3 regions of the Streptomyces sp. NPDC046900 genome follow, and region 1 is predicted to be linked to each of the others. Evidence: predicted binding sites of a transcription regulator. Region 1 holds the regulator's gene; each other region holds the start of a gene.

Region 1 (2,266 bases):
ACCGTGAGCGTCCGGCGCGAGCGCACCCGTCCGTCGCCCGCGCACTCCGGGCACGGGTTCGGGACGATGGTGCCGAAGCCCTGGCACTGGGGGCACGGCCGGGAGGTCATGACCTGGCCCAGGAAGGACCGCGTGACCTGGGAGACCTCACCGCGGCCGCGGCACATGTCACAGGTCTGCGCGGATGTGCCGGGCGCCGCGCCCTCACCGTTGCAGGTGTTGCAGACGACGGCCGTGTCGACCTGGATGTCCTTCGTCGTGCCGAAGGCGGCCTCGTCGAGCTCGATGTCGAGCCGGATCATGGCGTCCTGCCCCCGGCGGGTGCGCGAGCGCGGTCCGCGCTGCGACGCCGTGCCGAAGAACGCGTCCATGATGTCGGAGAAGTTTCCGAAGCCGCCCGCACCGAAGCCGCCCGCACCGGCCGCGCCCGACTGGGACAGGGGGTCGCCGCCGAGGTCGTAGACCTGCTTCTTCTGCGGGTCCGAGAGGACCTCGTAGGCGGCGTTGATCTCCTTGAACCGCTCCTGCGTCTTGGGATCGGGATTGACGTCCGGGTGCAGCTCGCGGGCGAGCCGACGGAATGCCTTCTTGATCTCATCCTGCGACGCGTCGCGGCGCACGCCGAGTACGGCGTAGTAGTCCGTGGCCACTTACGACTCCGCCAGGATCTGTCCGACGTACCGTGCCACCGCTCGTACCGCTCCCATCGTTCCCGGGTAATCCATGCGGGTCGGTCCGACCACGCCGAGTTTCGCTACTGCTTCGCCGCCCGAACCGTAGCCCACCGAGACGATGGACGTGGAGTTGAGTCCCTCGTGGGCGTTCTCGTGGCCGATACGCACGCGCATGGCCGAATCCTTCGCCTCTCCCAGCAACTTGAGCAGCACGACCTGTTCCTCGAGTGCCTCGAGGACGGGACGGATGGTGAGAGGGAAGTCATGCGCGAAGCGGGTGAGATTGGCGGTGCCGCCGATGATCAGCCGCTCCTCGGTCTCCTCCACGAGCGTCTCCAGAAGGGTGGAGAGCACCGTCGAGACCGTGCCGCGGTCCTCCGGTTCGTCGAAGGCCTCCGGCAGGTCCTGGACCAGCTGCGGAACGTCCGCGAAGCGGCGGCCCACGACCCTGCTGTTGAGACGCGCGCGCAGATCGGCGAGAGACGTCTCTCCGAACGGCGCCGGGCAGTCGATCATGCGCTGCTCGACCCGGCCGGTGTCCGTGATCAGCACGAGCATCAGCCGCGCGGGTGCCATCGACAGCAGCTCCACATGGCGCACCGTCGAGCGCGTCAGGGACGGGTACTGCACGACGGCGACCTGCCGGGTGAGCTGTGCGAGCAGCCGCACGGTGCGCGTCACCACGTCGTCGAGGTCGACCGCGCCCTCCAGGAAGTTCTGGATCGCGCGCCGCTCGGGCGGGCTCATCGGCTTGACGGCCGCGAGCTTGTCCACGAAGAGGCGGTAGCCCTTGTCCGTGGGGATGCGTCCGGCGCTGGTGTACGGCTGGGCGATGTACCCCTCCTCCTCCAGCGCGGCCATGTCGTTGCGGACGGTGGCCGGGGAGACACCGAGCTGGTGCCGCTCGGTGAGCGCCTTGGAACCCACCGGCTCCTCGGTACCGACGTAGTCCTGGACGATGGCGCGCAGCACTTCGAGCCTGCGTTCACTGAGCATCGCGCACACCTCCAGCGATTCGTCCCCTTGACGCTCCCCTGGCACTCTGCGTGTACGAGTGCCAGCATCCCGGAGCAAGTGTACGGCGGTCGGGTACGCACCCGGCAAGGCCGGGCGGCGCCGTCGTACCGACGTGTACCGACCTGTCCTGGGCTGTCCTCCCGGATCGGGCGCCTGCCGATAGCGTCGGCGCATGACGGTGCTGTGGGAAGGGTCCGGGTGGGAGGCGCTCGGTCCGGGAGCGGGGCGCACGCGGCTTCCGGGCTGGGACTGCACGGCGGGACTGGTGGTCGGCGAGCACGGGGCGCTGATGGTCGACGCGGGCTCCGGCCCGGGCGAGGGCGCGCGGTTGCGTACCGAGGCGCTGCGGCTGCTCTCGACCCTCGGCGGGGACCGGCGTGTGACCCATCTCGCGCTCACCCACCCCCACTTCGACCATGTCTTCGGTGCGGCGGCCTTCGCGGACGCCGAGGTGTTCGGCGCGGCGGGCATCGACACGGTGCTCGTCCACGAGCGCAGCGAACTGGTCGCGGACGCGGTGCGCAACGGCCTGGACGCGGACGTGGCGGCCGAGGCGGCGGACCTCCTGGTGCCTC
Region 2 (2,266 bases), on a different contig from region 1:
AAGGATCCGACACCATGCGGCCCGTACGACAAAAGTACAAAAAGCGCGTAAAGCGCCTCTGTGGACCAGTGAAGTTGCCGCTGATCGAGTCCCCGCTTTCGGCGAGGAAGGTGCGGCCCCTGATCGCCGGGGCGCTCGCCGTCGTGCTCCTGTCCGGCTGCGCCCAGTCCGTGGACCCCATCGAACGGCTGGGCAGGAAAGCGGCGCAGAAGGTGCACCGGCCGCACAGGCGGATCGACCGTACGTTCCGCCACTGGGGCCTCACCGCCCCCCTCGTCCCGGCACCCCGGCCGGCTCGTCCCCGGGCCGGCAGTGCGGGCCGGCCCGGAGCGGGGCTGCCGGAGGTCCTCGACCATGTCCCCACTGATGACAGGGTCGTCTTCCTGACGTACGACGAGGGTGTCCAGGACGATCCCCGGTTCACCGACATGGTCCGTGAACTGCGGCTGCCGGTCAGTGTGTTCCTCACGGACCGCGCCGTGGAGCCGGGGCTCGCGCCCCTCGCACGGCTGCGGGAGGCCGGTGCGGCCATCCAGAACCAGACCCTGGACCACAACCCGCTGCGCGGCCGCACCTACGACGAACAGCACACCGAGATCTGCGGCCAGCGGGACCGTCTGGAGGCCCGCCTCGGCCTGCGCCCCCACCTGCTCCACCCGCCCTACGGCGCCTACGACCGCACCACGCTCCGCGCGGCGGCGGACTGCGGCATCACGGCCCTGGTCCTGTGGCGCCCGGCATGGGAGCGGCACGGCAGGGGCAGGTTCGTGTGCGCGGGCGACATCGTCCGGCCCCACGAGCCGGGCCGTCCCCTCGCCTCCGTGACCGTAGAGACGAGCCACCTCCTGCGGCGCATCCAGGCGAGGGGGCTCACGGTGGCCCGCCTCGAGGACTACGTGTAGTCCGCTCGCGCGCCGCGCCGAGCCCGCGTGCCCCCGGAGACCCGGGCGGTACGGAGCCGGGCATTCCGCGGGCCTGTCCGGCGTTCGAGGACAAGGCGGTTCAGGCCGATGAAGAGGATCAGGCGGCGCCGTCGCCGTCCAGGAGGCACCGCCCCTGGACGCCGGACACGGGCCCGGCGACCCCGGCCGGCCACGCCGCGACGCGGGCGACTGGCACTCCGCTTGACCGAGTGCTAATCGCGGTCATAGTCTCGGCCCTGGCACTCGCCACTGGAGAGTGCCAACAAAGCGACGGGCAGGTCCGGCACCCGCGACGACGGATCGACCTGGTCGCCACCTCAGACAGTTGACCCCGTGAGATCTCCGAAGGGGGAGGTCGGATCGTGACGACCACCAGCTCCAAGGTTGCCATCAAGCCGCTTGAGGACCGCATCGTGGTCCAGCCGCTGGACGCCGAGCAGACCACGGCCTCTGGCCTGGTCATTCCGGACACCGCCAAGGAGAAGCCCCAGGAGGGCGTCGTCCTGGCCGTGGGCCCGGGCCGCTTCGAGAACGGCGAGCGCCTTCCGCTCGACGTCAAGACCGGCGACATCGTGCTGTACAGCAAGTACGGCGGCACCGAGGTGAAGTACAGCGGCGAGGAGTACCTCGTCCTCTCGGCTCGCGACGTGCTCGCGATCATCGAGAAGTAATTCACCGAAGAAGACTGCTTCGAGCTGCGCCCCTGGCCCCCGCGACCGATGATCAGCCGGGCGTCGGGGGCGCGGTTCGTTCTTTACCGCGATGGCGGCCGTCCTGCGGGGGCGGCCGATGATCGCATTCGAGAGGACTGAAACGCTCCATGGCGAAGATCCTGAAGTTCGACGAGGACGCCCGTCGCGCCCTCGAGCGCGGCGTCAACAAGCTTGCCGACACGGTCAAGGTGACGATCGGCCCCAAGGGGCGCAACGTCGTCATCGACAAGAAGTTCGGCGCGCCCACCATCACCAACGACGGTGTCACCATCGCCCGTGAGGTCGAGGTCGACGACCCGTACGAGAACCTCGGTGCCCAGCTGGTGAAGGAGGTGGCGACCAAGACCAACGACATCGCGGGTGACGGTACGACCACCGCCACCGTGCTCGCCCAGGCGCTGGTGCGCGAGGGCCTGAAGAACGTCGCCGCGGGTGCCTCCCCGGCCGCCCTGAAGAAGGGCATCGACGCCGCCGTGGCCGCGGTCGCCGAGGACCTCCTCGCCACCGCGCGCCCGATCGAGGAGAAGTCCGACATCGCCGCCGTCGCCGCGCTGTCCGCTCAGGACCAGCAGGTCGGCGAGCTCATCGCCGAGGCGATGGACAAGGTCGGCAAGGACGGTGTCATCACCG
Region 3 (2,266 bases), on a different contig from region 1:
CCTGCTCCGAGGAGCCGGCGCCGTCGACGATGGTGGTCTCGTCCTTGGTGACGACGATCTTGCGGGCGCGGCCCAGGAGGTCCAGGGTCGCGTTCTCCAGCTTGAGGCCGACCTCCTCGGAGATGACCTCGCCGCCCGTGAGGATGGCGATGTCGCCGAGCATGGCCTTGCGGCGGTCACCGAAGCCCGGGGCCTTGACGGCGACGGACTTGAAGGTGCCGCGGATCTTGTTGACGACCAGGGTCGACAGGGCCTCGCCCTCGACGTCCTCGGCGATGATCAGCAGCGGCTTGCCCGACTGCATGACCTTCTCCAGCAGCGGGAGCAGGTCCTTGACCGAGGAGATCTTCTGGTTGGCGATCAGGATGTACGGGTCGTCGAGGACGGCCTCCATACGCTCCATGTCGGTGGCGAAGTACGCCGAGATGTAGCCCTTGTCGAAGCGCATGCCCTCGGTGAGCTCCAGCTCGAGACCGAAGGTCTGCGACTCCTCGACGGTGATGACGCCTTCCTTGCCGACCTTGTCCATGGCCTCGGCGATCAGCTCGCCGATCTGGGTGTCGGCGGCGGAGATGGAGGCCGTGGAGGCGATCTGCTCCTTGGTCTCGACGTCCTTCGCCTGCTCGAGCAGGGCGGCGGAGACGGCCTCGACGGCCTTCTCGATACCGCGCTTCAGGGCCATCGGGTTGGCACCGGCGGCCACGTTGCGCAGGCCCTCGCGGACCAGCGCCTGGGCGAGCACGGTCGCGGTGGTCGTACCGTCACCGGCGACGTCGTCCGTCTTCTTGGCGACTTCCTTGACCAGCTCGGCGCCGATCTTCTCGTACGGGTCCTCGAGCTCGATCTCCTTGGCGATGGAGACACCGTCGTTGGTGATCGTGGGGGCGCCCCACTTCTTCTCGAGGACGACGTTGCGGCCCTTCGGGCCGAGGGTCACCTTGACGGCGTCCGCGAGCTGGTTCATGCCGCGCTCGAGGCCACGCCGCGCCTCCTCGTCGAACGCGATGATCTTGGCCATGTGAAGTGGTCCCTCCAGGACTGGGGGTGATTACTTCGGACCGCGCCCGCGCCCGCGACGGACGGCCCCGGCCGGAGGTTCCTTGCCCCACCCGGTCCGCGGCCTCACCGACCCGGTCCTTCTTTTGTCACTCTCACCTTCAGAGTGCTAACGCCAATGATTAGCACTCGCCCCCTCCGAGTGCAAGGTGCGCCCGCGGAGCGGGCTCGTCGAGGGGTGGCGGCCGGGTGGCGGGTGGGCGCGAGGTGCGCCCGCGGAGCGGGCTCGTTGAGGGGTGGCGGCCGGGTGGCGGGTGGGCGCGAGGGGGTACTCAGGTGAACGCGGGCTGACCAGGGCGCGCCCGCGCGCCCCCGCCCCGGGCAAACCGAGGGGCTCGTACCCCGAACCGGGATACGAGCCCCTCGACACGTCGAACAGTTCAGTCGTCGGCGCGTTCTTCAGCCGGCCAGTCGGACCATGTCCGCCTGCGGCCCCTTCTGACCCTGCGAGATCTCGAACTCGACCCGCTGGCCCTCTTCCAGGGTGCGGTAGCCGTCCATCTGAATCGCGCTGTAGTGGACGAAAACATCCGCACCACCGTCGACCGCGATGAAGCCGTACCCCTTCTCCGCGTTGAACCACTTGACGGTGCCCTGAGCCATGCCTAACTCCCCTATTACTGGCCCTTGCACAGATCCACACTTCGCGGACCCGGGTCAGACCTCACCCCCCAACGGTTGGGGGCGTGCGCCGGAACGCGTCGACCGCGGCTGAATGTATCTGTCCAACTGCCGTCTGCAACAGGTCAATCGGACGAGAATTCCGGGCACGACCGGTCGGGAATGTACGGAGAATTCATCCGAATTCAGGGCAAGTCGGGCCCTGCAAAAGGAGCGAATGGCTCAAAAACCCTGCCTACTTTGGCTACTTCTTATCGGCCTACGGCAGGAACTCAGAGCACCCGGCGGGGAAACCGGGAGCGGGTTCCCCAACTGTACCGTGCTCAACCATGCAGAATTGCCCCCTCCGCTTGTCTCACGGAGAGGGCAATTCGATGAACTCTCGGTGACTTGAGTTACCGAGGGTAATGATCGGCTGGCCGAGTAACCGTCAGCCGCCCGCCACCGCCGGGATGATGGAGACGCCGGCGCCGTCCGGCGTCACCGTCTCGAGGCCCTGCTCGAAGCGGACGTCGTCGTCGTTGACATACACGTTGACGAAGCGGCGCAGCTTGCCCTGGTCGTCCAGGACGCGGGCCGCGATGCCGGT

Evidence for each region. The regulator HrcA, encoded in region 1, represses chaperone genes, less so after heat shock. The targets are predictions, from matches to a motif close to TTNGCACTCNGNNNNNCNGAGTGCNAA.
Region 2: a site for HrcA is predicted at 1,113-1,139, ahead of groES (co-chaperone GroES). Genes of this name have one in related genera too.
Region 3: a site for HrcA is predicted at 1,143-1,169, ahead of groL (chaperonin GroEL). Genes of this name have one in related genera too.

What each region holds. Positions count from the first base shown of each region.
Region 1 is NZ_JBEYXD010000062.1:4,890-7,155, reverse strand. Features, by position in the region: gene dnaJ (molecular chaperone DnaJ) at 1-650, opposite strand, end outside; gene hrcA (heat-inducible transcriptional repressor HrcA) at 651-1,670, opposite strand; gene ABZ904_RS36905 (MBL fold metallo-hydrolase) at 1,864-2,266, shown strand, end outside.
Region 2 is NZ_JBEYXD010000096.1:24,247-26,512, reverse strand. Features, by position in the region: gene ABZ904_RS43360 (polysaccharide deacetylase family protein) at 69-902, shown strand; gene groES (co-chaperone GroES) at 1,286-1,594, shown strand; gene groL (chaperonin GroEL) at 1,744-2,266, shown strand, end outside.
Region 3 is NZ_JBEYXD010000012.1:36,553-38,818, reverse strand. Features, by position in the region: gene groL (chaperonin GroEL) at 1-1,018, opposite strand, end outside; gene ABZ904_RS14705 (cold-shock protein) at 1,456-1,659, opposite strand; gene ABZ904_RS14700 (MoaD/ThiS family protein) at 2,108-2,266, opposite strand, start outside.